2 linked regions of the Tistrella bauzanensis genome follow. The protein of the gene in region 1 interacts with the protein of each later gene in a pairwise test. Links are inferred from orthologs where the notes say so. Each region holds a gene or a part of one and is shown in the gene's direction. Other genes may lie near its edges. The genes, in order: IEW15_RS06125 and recJ.

The links.
Region 2: the proteins of IEW15_RS06125 (region 1) and recJ interact in binary tests that used the Escherichia coli proteins (3 or more experiments, as listed by UniProt). The link is inferred for Tistrella bauzanensis from one-to-one orthologs.

What each region holds. Positions count from the first base shown.
Region 1 is NZ_BMDZ01000009.1:60,958-67,474, reverse strand. The notes cover bases 1,322-4,278. They hold IEW15_RS06125 (DNA topoisomerase III), read left to right. Parts: upstream 1,322-1,763; coding sequence 1,764-3,794; downstream 3,795-4,278. Other genes in these bases: IEW15_RS06130 (single-stranded DNA-binding protein), read left to right, coding at 1,322-1,480. In the rest of the region: IEW15_RS06140 (PFL_4669 family integrating conjugative element protein), read left to right, coding at 1-442; IEW15_RS06135 (DUF3158 family protein), read left to right, coding at 439-966; more of IEW15_RS06130, read left to right, coding at 1,040-1,321; IEW15_RS06120 (cation transporter), read right to left, coding at 4,518-5,153; IEW15_RS25795 (hypothetical protein), read left to right, coding at 5,538-5,774; IEW15_RS26570 (DUF3703 domain-containing protein), read left to right, coding at 5,787-6,161; cadR (Cd(II)/Pb(II)-responsive transcriptional regulator), read right to left, coding at 6,229-6,517.
Region 2 is NZ_BMDZ01000003.1:53,321-59,833, forward strand. The notes cover bases 1,270-4,222. They hold recJ (single-stranded-DNA-specific exonuclease RecJ), read left to right. Parts: upstream 1,270-1,830; coding sequence 1,831-3,615; downstream 3,616-4,222. Other genes in these bases: glpX (class II fructose-bisphosphatase), read left to right, coding at 1,270-1,812; IEW15_RS02440 (ABC transporter ATP-binding protein), read right to left, coding at 3,643-4,222. Outside these bases: IEW15_RS02425 (homoserine dehydrogenase), read left to right, coding at 1-550; more of glpX, read left to right, coding at 832-1,269; more of IEW15_RS02440, read right to left, coding at 4,223-4,443; IEW15_RS02445 (FecCD family ABC transporter permease), read right to left, coding at 4,437-5,414; IEW15_RS02450 (ABC transporter substrate-binding protein), read right to left, coding at 5,453-6,418. UniProt on the Escherichia coli protein: Single-stranded-DNA-specific exonuclease.

The sequences.
Region 1 (6,517 bases):
CCCCTTGTTCGTGAACGCGCAGCTCGGCTTTGCCGCCGTCTATCTGCTGGCCGACTACGACGACATCGCCCGCAAGCTGATCCTCGCCCACCACACCGCGCTGATCGATCGCTCGACGTTGGAGCGCTGGCTCAACGAAGGTGCCCACGCGCTGCGCAGCCTGTTCAGCCTGGCCCAGCAATACCGCTACTCGGGCTGCACCCGCGACGACTTCGCGGCCAAGAACGCCGCAGCTCGGGCAGCATTGGAGAAGTTCGGCGAACTGCCGCAGGACGTGCTCGAAGGCATGCGCCGCTCGAAGTTTGCGCCGCCCGTCGTGCGCCGTGGTCTGCAACAGCGTGGTGATAGCGCTGCCGCAGCCGCATCTCCCACCGACGAAGGCGCTGCCGCCGATTCGGCCGAGGCCAAGTCCACAGCCGCCGGCGAGGACGAACCGGCATGAGCGACCCGAACCGCGAACCGCGCTACTTCCGTCGTCTGGAACAGCCAGCCTTCATGCGGCTGGAACACGCGGCCTCTCTAAAAGGCCTTTTAAAGCCTTTTAAAGGTAAAGGGGACTTCGAGGCCTGGGCCAGCCAGTGCTTCGCCATGCGCGACGAGTTGATTGCCCTGGCGCAGCGACAGGTGCTGCCACAGGCGTGCGGGCATCCCTTCCACCTGCTTCCCGTCGAGCTGGCCCAGCAGACCACTGGCGCAGGCACGACCTTTCTTCGCTGGCGCAAGCACGATCGATCGGCCATGGGCGTGGCGTTGTGGCAGGAGCTGATGGCGAGCCCCAGCACGCCGGTCAACCTGCTGCACGACCTGCACGAGATCGAACTGCAGCGCGTCATGCTGAACATGCAGATCAGCCTGCTGCACACCCTGGGCAGGCAAGCACAGGAATGCGCCAGCAAGGCCGCGCAGGCGGACAACACCTACCTGCGCCGGCTCGCGTCCGTTCCTGCCGCAGTGCGCGATCGGTGATTGCGCCTGCCATCCGAGCACGCGCCCGAGCCCAACGAGGCACGGGTATTTCAACCACCACGGAGATTCCAACATGAGCACACAATTCATCGGCGAGGGCAACATCGGATCGCCTCCCGAGTACCGCGAATTCCCCAATGGCAACGACGATCCTCGCCGGTTGCTCCGGCTGAACGTGTACTTCGACAACCCCGTCCCCACCAAGGGCGGCGAGTTCGAGGACCGCGGCGGCTTCTGGGCGCCGGTGGAACTCTGGCACCACGACGCCGACCGCTGGCAGCAGCTCTACCAGAAGGGCATGCGGGTGCTGGTCGTCGGCCGCATGGAGCGCGACCCCTGGACGGACAACGAAGATCAGCCGCGTGAGACTTGGCAGGTCAACGCGCGCAGTGTCGGCATCCTGCCGTACCGCATCGAGTCTGTGGCCCTCAGCCCGAAGCCACAGGAGGCAGAGCCGAAGCCCCAGGCCACCCAGGAATCGACGGCGCCGAAAGAGACCAAGCGCAGGAAGTGATCGGGCATGGAGGGCGGCTGCCGCAGTGCTTCGCCGCCCTCCATGCGCTGCGAATTATCCCCAGGGGATAGCTCCACCAACGTCCACCGAGTTCCACGCGCGCTCCCGGAAATCGCGGCTCTCGGCCCGCACACTTCCGGCCACGCACCTTCCCCGCACTCGCCATTTCATCGGCGTGAAAGCGGTCGCTGCCGCATGCGGCTTGTTTGCTGCTGCCAGGGGCTGCGCTCGGCATCCTCGATCCCAGCAACTCCATGAACAACAGGAATCGGGATGGACGGATATGCGGCTGTTCTTGTGCGAGAAGCCCTCCCAGGGCAAAGACATTGGCCGGATTCTCGGCGCCACGCAGCGCGGTGAAGGCTGCCTCAACGGTTCCGGCGTCACGGTCACCTGGTGCATCGGCCATCTCGTGGAGGCGGCGCCGCCCGAGGCCTACGACGAGCAGCTCAAACGATGGTCCGTTGAGCAGTTGCCCATCATTCCCCAGCACTGGCGGGTCGAGGTCAAACCGAAGACCGCCACGCAATTCAAGGTCGTCAAGGCGCTCTTGGCGAAGGCGACTCACCTGGTTATCGCCACCGATGCCGACCGCGAGGGCGAATTGATCGCCCGCGAGATCGTGGAGCTTTGCGGCTACCGCGGCCCCATCGAACGCCTGTGGCTGTCGGCGCTCAACGATGCGTCCATTCGGGCGGCACTGGGCAAGCTGCGGCCTTCGGCCGAGACGCTTTCGATGTACCACTCGGCGCTGGCGCGCTCCCGTGCGGATTGGCTCGTGGGCATGAACCTGAGCCGGCTGTTCACGGTGCTGGGGCGACAGGCGGGTTACGACGGCGTGCTGTCGGTCGGCCGCGTACAGACCCCGACGCTCAAGCTCGTTGTGGACCGCGACCGCGAGATCGCGCGCTTCGTGTCCGTACCATACTGGGCCATCGCCGTGTCCCTGTTCGCAGGCGGTTCGACTTTCGCCGCGCAATGGGTTCCACCCGATGCGTGCACCGACGACGCAGGCCGCTGCCTGCGGCAGCCGGTCGCACAGCAGACCATGCAGCAGATCCGCGCTGCGGGCAGTGCCCACGTCGTGTCGGTGGAGACTGAGCGTGTCCGCGAAGGCCCGCCGCTGCCGTTCGACCTGGGCACCTTGCAGGAAGTGTGTTCCAAGCAGCTTGGGCTGGACGTGCAGGAAACCTTGGAGATTGCCCAAGCCCTGTACGAGACGCACAAGGCCACGACGTACCCCCGCTCGGACTCCGGCTACCTGCCCGAGAGCATGTTTGCCGAAGTGCCCACCGTTCTCGACAGCCTGCTCAAGACCGATCCCTCGCTGCGCTCGATCATGGGCCAGCTCGACCGCTCGCAGCGCTCGCGCGCCTGGAACGATGGCAAGGTCACGGCGCACCACGGCATCATCCCGACGCTCGAACCGGCGAAGCTCTCCGCCATGAGCGAGAAGGAACTGGCCGTGTACAGGCTCATCCGGTCGCATTACCTGGCGCAGTTCCTCCCTCACCACGAGTTCGACCGCACTGTGGCCAAGTTTTCGTGCGGGGGGCAGAACCTGGCGGCCACGGGCAAGCAGGTTGTCATCCCGGGTTGGCGCCAGGTGCTCGCCGAGCCGCAGGCCGAAGACGGTGATGGCGAGGGCGATACTGCGGTCCGCGCCCAGGTGCTGCCCGCGCTGCCGAAACTGTATGAGGGCCTGGCATGCCAGGTGGCCGACGTCGATCTCAAGGCACTCAAGACGCTGCCGCCCAAACCGTACACGCAAGGCGAGTTGGTCAAGTCCATGAAAGGCGTCGCCAAGCTGGTGTCCGATCCCCGCCTGAAGCAGAAGCTCAAGGATACGGTTGGCATCGGCACCGAAGCGACGCGGGCCAACATCATCGGCGGCCTGATCGCTCGCGGCTACCTCGTGAAGAAGGGGCGCGCCATCCGCGCCTCGGATGCGGCTTTCACTTTGATCGATGCCGTGCCTGCGGCGATTGCCGACCCTGGCACCACCGCCGTCTGGGAACAGGCGCTCGACATGATCGAGGCCGGACAGCTCACCCTGGACGTGTTCATCGGCAAGCAGGCCGCGTGGATTTCGCAGTTGATTGCGCAGTACGGCAGCGCCTCCCTGTCCATCAAGGTTCCCCAAGGGCCGGCATGCCCGCAGTGCGGCGCACCCACGCGCCAGCGCAGCGGCAAGAGCGGCCCGTTCTGGTCGTGCAGCCGCTACCCGGACTGCAAAGGCACGCTGCCAGTCGAATCCGGCAGCTCCAAGCGCGGCGCCTCGCGCCCGCGCCGTAGCGGCCGCAAAGGCTCCTGACCGCCCCCGTTCCCCGTGAGCCGTGCCCGCCTTCGGCGGCGTGGCCCCTGTCCCGCACTCCGCCGCATGCCCTGCGGGACGCCCAGCGCGCAACGCCTTCTTGATCCGTGTGCGCGTCCCGCCCAGCCGTCCCCGGCCGCGGGACCTGAAGGTAGCTTCTCTGCGAGCCGCACCACGCGCGTTCTGTTGATCTGCGTTTCTTCCGCCCTCTGCGAAGGGTCTCCCGGTGGCTTGCCAGGCTGCACGAGCCACCGGGAGACCCTTCGTGGTCAGCGGTAATCGGTGCCGGTGCCCGCCGGTGCAAAAACGGGCTCCCTTTGTGCGCGGATGTGCGCCAGACGATGCCGGCCCCAGCCACGACATGGGCCGGGTGTGATTGCTTGATGAGCAGACGGTTCTAGCGACGACCGGGCCTGCCAATCAGCCCACGGGTGGTTCCTCTTTTCTCCCGAGCCGAAGGCCGTTGGGCCTTCGGCGCCATTCTCCTGCCCATCAACGTCCCGGCCCGGCCATTGGCCTGGGCCACACGAACAGGAGAGACGACATGCACCCTCAACCTTGCGCACCGCTGCTGTACGGCAGACGGAGGTCGAGAACGGCATGCCCGCCTATCGCGCGGCCATCGCCAATGGTACGCTCGGCTGCAGCCGAGGCCGTAGCCCAAAGGCTGGACTACCTCTTTTGCAGAGGTAAACCTCGGGATGAACTGGGCGAAAACATGCCTTATGTGCCCGCCTTACGGCGAGCTGTTTCCGATGCTTCGCGCAGGATTTCCCGCCCCCCATTCGCTGCGATTGCGGCCACGATGACGCCCAGCACCAGATCCGGGATGTTCGACCCGAACCCCATCACCAGCACCCCGGACAGCACAATCGCACCATTGACGATGGAGTCGTTGCTGGTAAAGATCGCTGACGCCTTGAAGTTCACATCTTCCCCGCGATGGCGGCGCAGTAGTCTGAGGCACACTAGGTTCAAAGCCGCGTTCAGCGCGGCCATGGCCATCATGGCTGGGCCGACAGGCTCTTCCCCTCCAGCGAAGCGGCGTAGGACTTCCAACAGCAGCAGCGCGGCCAGGCCGATTAGCAAGAAACCCGACAAGCGGGCCGCGCCCACCTTGACCGTTGCCGCACGACCGACGGCATACAGGCTAACCGCATAGACCGACGCATCGGCGAGGTTGTCCAACCCGGCGCCCATCAGCGCCGTAGAGCCAGCCCAGATGCCAAGGGCAATGCCGGCGGCGGACTGCGTCAGGTTGATCAGCAACACAGTCAGAAGAATCTTTCGGTCCTTCGCATCGCTCGCATCTAGGCGGCCCAACTCGTCGTTTTCGTGATTTCTGTGGTTTTCAGCCATGCATTGTTCCTTCCAAATCGATGGATGCTGAAGCCTGTAGCGGCTGGAGAGTCAAGGCGCAGATGCAACGAACTTGCCACAGGGTCTTCCCGGACGCCCTTGACTCTACCGTAGCTAGAAGGTTTTCCAATCCAGTCAGAGCTTTAGGACAGAACAGATGAGCACCAATGCGCCCCCTTCATTGCGACTGTCATCCGGTATGGCTGCTATCCACTGATCCGTGGCGCCACTGCGGTTGTGCTCTTCGGCGAGCTCGCGACCGGCCGGCCGTCTTTTCCGACGGAGCTACTCACAGTGATCGTCGCGCTCGCTTGTGCCGCCTTGCTAGAGGGCGGGCGGCCTTTCCACTCCCCGTTGAGCCAGTAGCGGCGTTCCAAGCTGTGGTTGGCCGTCGGCGCATGGCTCGGCTTCTTGGTCGTGCATCTGGCCTTCCAGCACTCCAATCTGGGATACCGGGTCGGGCCGTTGGGATTGTTGATCGGGGTGGCTGAAGCCCATCGCTGGCATCACAAGCGTGAGCACGAAGACGCCCAAGTCAACTACGGCGATTTCTGGATGCCCGGGGGCCACTTGTTCAGCGCTTTCCGGTCGCAAAAGCACACGCTGGGCGCCAAAGAGTGACACTCAAGAAAGATGGACTTTCCAATGGACTACGGCCCGCAGCTTGTCTATCCCTTCCGGAGCCGGCCAGCAGCGGCAAACGCTTGCGCTGCTGGCTATACGATCTTGCCCACGTCGCATTCTTGCGCGAGTCGGGCCTTGCGGCTTCTTGCGAAGCGATCGCGAGTTGCGTGGCGTGCCCATGAGTCGGGCCGCGTCGTGGCGCACTGCTACCTTGGCCTGCACCTGCACCTGCGCAGCCACGCCGCGATGCTCGGTCTGGCCTGGAGAACCCGTAAGGTGGCGGAGATTGCGGCGCGCAGGTCGTCCGGCTCGCGCTGGCTCCTGTGGGCCACGCCCTCGGTCGCACGCCGTCTCAAAACGTCAGAATCGCGCGCTTTCGCATGATGGAGCGCGGCACGTGGCTCTCAGAACTGGACCCGATCACTTCCAGCACCGATGACACGCTCGAGCTTCAGGCGGGCTCGGCCAAGCTGTTGAGAATGCCGCACTCGCGCGAGGTTCGGGCGCTATCGCAGGAGCGTCGCAGATCCATTAACTCGCGCTCCAAGGCGCGCAATTCCTTCATCTTGGTCCGCACTTGCGCGATATGAGCGTCGACCAGCGCGTTCACCTCGCCGCAGCCCAACTCTGGCCGATCCCGTAAGTTCAGCAGTTGACGGATCTCATCCAGCGTCATGTCCTTCGCCCGGCAGCGGCGGATGAACAGCAAGCGCTGCAAATGGACTTCGTCATAGAGCCTG
Region 2 (6,513 bases), on another replicon or contig:
GCTGCTGGGCGTGGCGCGGATGACCGATCATGGCCTGGAACAGCGGGTGCATCCCAGCATGGTGCCGCTGTCGGCGCCGGTCGCCCATGTGGAGGACGTGTTCAACGCCGTGGTGGCCGAAGGCGATGCCGTGGGCACCACCATGTCGCAGGGGCGCGGGGCCGGGCGCGGGCCCACGGCCTCGGCGGTGGTGGCCGATCTGGTCGACATTGCCCGCGGCTGTGTCACCCCCGGCTTCTCGGTGCCGGCCGCGGCCCTCGGCCAGCACCCCTCGGCACCGATCGAGGCGCATCAGGGGGCGTTCTACATCCGGCTGATGGTGCTGGATCAGCCCGGTGTTCTGGCCGATGTCGCCCGTGCCTTCGCGGTCGAGCATGTGTCGCTGGAAAGCCTGATCCAGCGTGGCCGCAGCGCGGTCGAGGCGGTGCCCGTGGTGCTGACCACGCATGCCACCGCGGAAGCGGCGCTCCGGCGCGCGCTCGACGTGATCGCGGCGCTGCCGGCGGTGATCGAACCACCCCGGATGATCCGGATCGAACGCAGCCTCTGACAGCGTCCATGATGCCGGGAGGGTGCGGCCATATGCCGTCGCACCCGCCAGACGACGGGACATCGTCCCACACCTGATACAGCGCTCTGGCGCCGGGCGCATATCGGGCTTAGGGTATCGCCAGAGTGGGATGAACATCCGTCGTCGGACGCACCCCGGCCGTGGCGTCGCTACCCGACCCTTTTGGCGGCCTGACCCTGATTTTGCGGTCGGGCCTCCTGACGGGTCGGCGGCGGCGTATCGGCATTCATCCGACGCTGACCGGCAATAAGACGAGAGCGATGATCGACTACACCCTGATGGATCGCAATCTGGCCCTCGAGGCCGTGCGCGTCACTGAATTCGCAGCCCTGGCCTGCTCACGAATGATCGGCAAGGGCGACGAGAAGGCCGCAGATCAGGCCGCCGTCGACGCGATGCGCCGGGCGCTGAACGGTCTCGACATCGATGGCACGGTGGTCATCGGCGAGGGCGAGCGCGACGAGGCGCCGATGCTGTATATCGGCGAAAAGGTCGGCTCTGGTCGCGGCCCGAAGGTCGATATCGCACTCGACCCGCTGGAAGGCACCACCATCTGCGCCACCGGCGGCCCCAATGCGCTGGCCGTGCTGGCGATGGCCGAGGAGGGCCGGTTCCTCAACGCCCCCGACGTCTATATGGACAAGATCGCGGTCGGTGGCGGGCTTCCGGAAGGCGTGGTGCTGCTGGAAAACTCGGTCCAGGCCAATCTGGCCAGTCTGGCCAAGGCCAAGGATGTCGAGATTTCCGATCTCACCGTCTGCATCCTCAACCGCCCGCGTCATGCCGAACTGATCGCCAAGACCCGTGAGGCCGGCGCGCGCATCCAGTTGATCGGCGACGGTGACGTTGCCGGAGTGATCGCGACCGCGCGCCCCGATACCGGCATTGATCTCTATATCGGCTCGGGCGGCGCACCGGAAGGCGTGCTGGCGGCGGCGGCGCTGCGTGCCATCGGCGGTCAGATGCAGGGCCGCCTGCTGTTCCGCAACGAAGACGAGCGGGGCCGCGCCCATCGGCTCGGCATCACCGATTTCGGCCGGATCTACAACCTGATGGATCTGGCCTCGGGCAATGTCATCTTCTCGGCGACCGGCGTTACCGATGGCTCGATGCTGCGCGGTGTGCATCGCATCAGCCATACCCACTGGTCGACTCAGAGCCTGATCATGCGGTCGAAGACCGGCACCGTCCGGGTGATTACGGCCGAGCATAATTTCGGTCGTAAATCGGCCTTCGATTGATCGGAGGGTCAAGACCTCATGTCCCGTGACGCCGCGGTTCTGGGCGTCGAGCGGTCGATGGGCGGGCGGCGCTGGGAAGCGCGGCTCGCCGATCAGCGTCTGGGACTGGCGCTTGCCCAGCGTCTGGACCTGCCCGAAATCGTCGGGCGGGTTCTGGCGGGGCGCGGCGTCGGGCTGGACACGGCCGACGATTTCCTGACCCCAAGCCTGCGTACCGCCTTGCCCGATCCGTCGCATCTGCGCGACATGGACCGGGCCGTCGACCGCCTGGCCGCCGCGATCGCGGCGCGCGAGCCGATTGCCGTGTTCGGCGATTACGATGTCGACGGTGCCACCTCGACCGCGCTGGTCAGCCGCTTTTTGCGCGCGCTGGGTGTGCCGGTGGTGGTTTACGTTCCAGACCGGATGACCGAGGGCTATGGCCCGAACGAAGCCGCCATGGCGATGCTGGCCGGGCGCGGCATCCGGGTGGTGATCACGGTCGATTGTGGCACCACCGCCTTTGCGGCACTCGACGCCGCCCGGCGGCTGAATCTGGATGTGGTGGTGGTCGACCATCATATCGGCGAGCCGGAACTGCCGGCGGCTCATGCCGTGGTCAACCCCAACCGCTTCGACGAGACCAGCACCCATGGCCAGATGGCGGCGGTGGGGGTGGCGTTCCTGTTGCTGGTGGGGTTGAACCGCGCGCTGCGTGATGGTGGCGTCTATGACCGGTTGGGCGTGGCCCCGCCCGATCTGATGGGCCTGCTCGATCTGGTCGCCCTGGGCACGGTGTGCGATGTGGTGCCGCTGACGGGGGTGAACCGCGCCTTCGTCTCGCAGGGCATCAAGGTCCTGGGCCGCCGTCGTAATGTCGGGCTTGCCCGTCTGGCCGACGTGGCCAAGCTCGACGAGACACCGGAAGCCTATCATCTGGGCTATGTGCTGGGGCCACGGATCAATGCCGGCGGCCGGGTCGGGCGTGCCGACCTTGGCGCACGACTTCTGGGCAGCGATGATGCCGACGAGTCGACCGGCATGGCCATGGAACTCGACCGGCTGAACACCGAGCGGCGCGAGATCGAGGCGGCGGTGGAGGCCGAGGCACTGGAACTGGCGGAACGCCAGGCCGATGCCCCCTTCATCCTGGTCGCTCATCAGGGCTGGCATCCCGGCGTGATCGGCATCGTGGCTGGGCGGCTGAAGGAACGCTTTCACCGGCCGGTCTTCGTGGTCGCGGCCGATGGCGCCGTCGGCAAGGGATCGGGGCGGTCGGTGCCGGGGGTCGATCTGGGCTCGGCGGTCACCGCCGCGCGTCAGGCGGGCCTGCTGGTCAATGGCGGCGGCCATGCGATGGCGGCGGGGCTGACCGTGCCGCTCGACCGGCTGGTGGAGCTGCATGGCTTTCTGGCTGAACGGATCGTTGCCCAGACGGGTGGCGAGCCGCCGGCGCCAAGGCTGGGGCTGGATGGCGTGCTGGCGGTGGGGGGTGCCACATCGGCGCTGGTCGATGTGCTGGAACGCATCGGCCCCTTCGGCACCGGCAATGCCCAGCCGCGTTTCGCGCTGTCGGCGGTGCGGATCCTGAAGGCCGACGTGGTCGGCCAGGGCCATATCCGGGTGATCATGGGCGCCGATGATGGATCGCGGCTGAAGGGCATCGCCTTCCGCGCGGCAGACGGGCCGGTGGGCGCGACGCTGCTTCAGGCCCGGGGTCTGCCGCTGCATGTGGCGGGCGGCTTGCGCCGCGACCGCTGGCAGGGGCGCGATGACGTCCAGATGTTCATCGACGACGTGGCCTCGGCGGCGGCCGGTCACTGATTCGCGGCCGGGCACTGATCCGCCGCCTCAGCCGGGGCGTCGCGTCCAGGGCAGCGGCACATTGCAGCCGTCGATGACGACCCGGCGGACGTCGACGCCATAGGCGCGGCCGATCGCTGCATCGTCCAGCGCCTGCGCCGGCGCACCGTCGGTCAGAACCCGGCCTTCGGCCAGCAGCACCACCCGGTCGGCGAACCGCGCGGCCAGCGCCAGATCATGCATCACCACCACCACGATCCGGCCGGCGGCCGCCAGATCCCGCAGCAGGCCCAGCACGTCCAGCTGATGGGCCGGGTCGAGACCGGCCAAGGGTTCGTCGGCCAGTACCACCTGTGGTGCGCCGGCCAGCACGCGGGCCAGATGCGCCCGCATCCGCTCGCCGCCCGACAGATGATCGACCCGGCGGTCGCGGAAGCCGGTCAAGGCGGTGCTGGCCAGCGCCGCCGTCACTGCCGCCTCGTCTGCCGCAGGGTCGGTGCTGCCGAATCGGCCGCGATGGGGCAGGCGGCCCAGCCGCGCCAGCGCCACGACGCTCAACGGCCAATGACAGGCCGGCTGCTGTTCCAGATAGCCGATCCGCCGTGCCCGCGCCCGGTCGCCCAGGGCCTGAAAGCTCTGACCGTCGATCAGGATCCGGCCGGCCGTGGGCGCCAGAAGCCCGGCCAGAATGGCGAGCAGGGTGGACTTTCCGGCCCCGTTCGGCCCGACCAGCGCGGTCAGTCCGCCGGCCTCCAGGGCGAGGTCGATGCCGTCGAGCACCCGCCGTCCCCCCAGATCGGCGGCGATGCCGCTGGCCATCATCTGTGGCGCCCGGTCGGGGCTCACCATGTGCCACGCTCCGCCCGTGCCCGGGTCAGCAGAATGTGCAGGAACACCGGCGCGCCGATCAGCGCGGTGGCGACGCCCACCCGGATCTCGGTGCCGTCGCCGATCAGCCGCCCGGCCAGATCGGCCAGCGGCAGCAATGTGGCGCCGCCAAGCATGCTGGCCGGGACCAGACGGCCGGGGCGATGGCCCACGAACGGCCTGAGCGCATGGGGCACGATCAGGCCCACGAAGCCGATGCCGCCGGCGATCGCCGTGGCGGCACCGACGCCGATGGCGGTCGCCGCCACCACCTGCAGCCGCAGCCGGCCCAGCTTCACACCCATCGACCGGGCGGTGCGTTCACCCAGGCCCAGGGCGTCGAGCCCGGTGCCGCAGCCGATCAGCAGCACCAGCGACAGCGCCGCGAAGGGGCCGAGCAGGGCGGCATCGGCAAGGGTGCGATCGGCGACCGACCCGATCAGCCAGTCGATCATCTCCAGCGTCGCATAGGGGCTGGGTGCGAAGGTCAGGGCCAGCGAGATGAAGGCGGTGGCAAGTGCGCCGACACCCACCCCGGCCAGAATCAGCGACAGCCCGCCGCCCCGGCCCAGCGCCAGCACCAGGCCAAGGCCCAGGCCGGCGCCCAGCAGGCCGGCGGCAGCCGGGGCAGGGCCTGCCCCGGCACTGCCGGCATGGCCGAAATAGATCGCGGCCACAGCCCCCAGGGCGGCGGTCGACGAGGCACCAAGCGTGCCGGGTTCCGCCAGCGGATTGCGGGTCAGACCTTGCAGGGCGGCGCCGCAGGCCCCTAGCACCGCGCCGATCATCATCGCGATCAGGGTGCGTGGCAGGCGCAGTTCCAGCATCACGATGCCCGATGCGGTGTCGGGCGCGCGCAAGCCCAGCAGCACGCTGGCATCGGGCATGATCCAGCCGCTTGGGCCATAGCCCAGCGACAGCCAGCCGACCAACAGCGGCAGCAGGATCAGCATGGCCCAGCTTGCGCGCGCACCCCAACGCGTCCGGCCGCTCACGACTTGGCCTCCTCACGCGTCGCGGCGGCCGGCGGCGGTGCGGCCAGCCGTGCGGCCACCGGCAGCAGGCGTTCGGCGATGTCCAGCGCGTCGGGCAGGCCGCAGACCAGCAGATTGCCCGGCACCTCGATGATGTCGGGCGCCGTGCCGCCCAAGGCCGTCAGCCGGGCCAGAGCCGGATGGCGGGGCAGGCGATGGACCAGCGCCGGTGCGGCGCCGGGCATGGTTTCGACCAGAATCACATCAGGGGCGGCACGGATCGCTGCTTCCAGCTCCACCCGCCAGTCGCCGCCCCGGCGTGCGCGGCCGTCGGGATTGAAGCGCTCGGCCATGATATTGCTGAAGCCGCCCAGGGTGAGCATGGCATGGGCAAGGCCGCCGGGGCCGACCATGCTGCCATCGGCGCGTAGCATCAAGGCCCGCAGCCGGTGGGGCAGGGCGGCGGCCAAGGCTTCCAGCCGTGCGGCATGGGCATCGAGCCGGGCGATTTCGTCGGCGGCGCGCCGTTCGGCCTGTGGCCCCAGCAACTGCCCGGCGCGGATCAGGCCGGCGCGGATCGTGGCAACGCTGTCGGCCGGGCGGAAGCGTTCGACCCGCACGCCCAGCCGTTCCAGCGCCGCCGCCGCCGCTGTGGCGCCGAACCGGCCGGCCAGAACCAGATCGGGCTTGAGTGCGTGGACGGTTTCGGCGCTGGCGCTGACCTGCGGCACCAGGGCGGCGTTTGCGGATTCCACCGACAGCTTCGGATCACGGGCCAGGGGCCCGATGCCGGCCACCTGACCGGGATCGGCCAAACGCAGCAACAACTGGTCGGTGCACAGGTTGATCGAGACGACACGCCCGGGCCGGACGGGCGCCGGCGCGGCCGGGTCTGCGCGCGCAGCCATGACCGGGGTGGCCATGAACAGCCCCGCCATGATCACGACGGCACGGCTGAAGGGCGATGGGCTGGGCCGGAACACGGGTTGTCTGGCATCCTTCGGGCACGAGTCATCCATGCCGCCCTGAAACTGCGCCGGGGCGGAAGGCGCCGATGGTGACGCAAGCCCCCGATCAG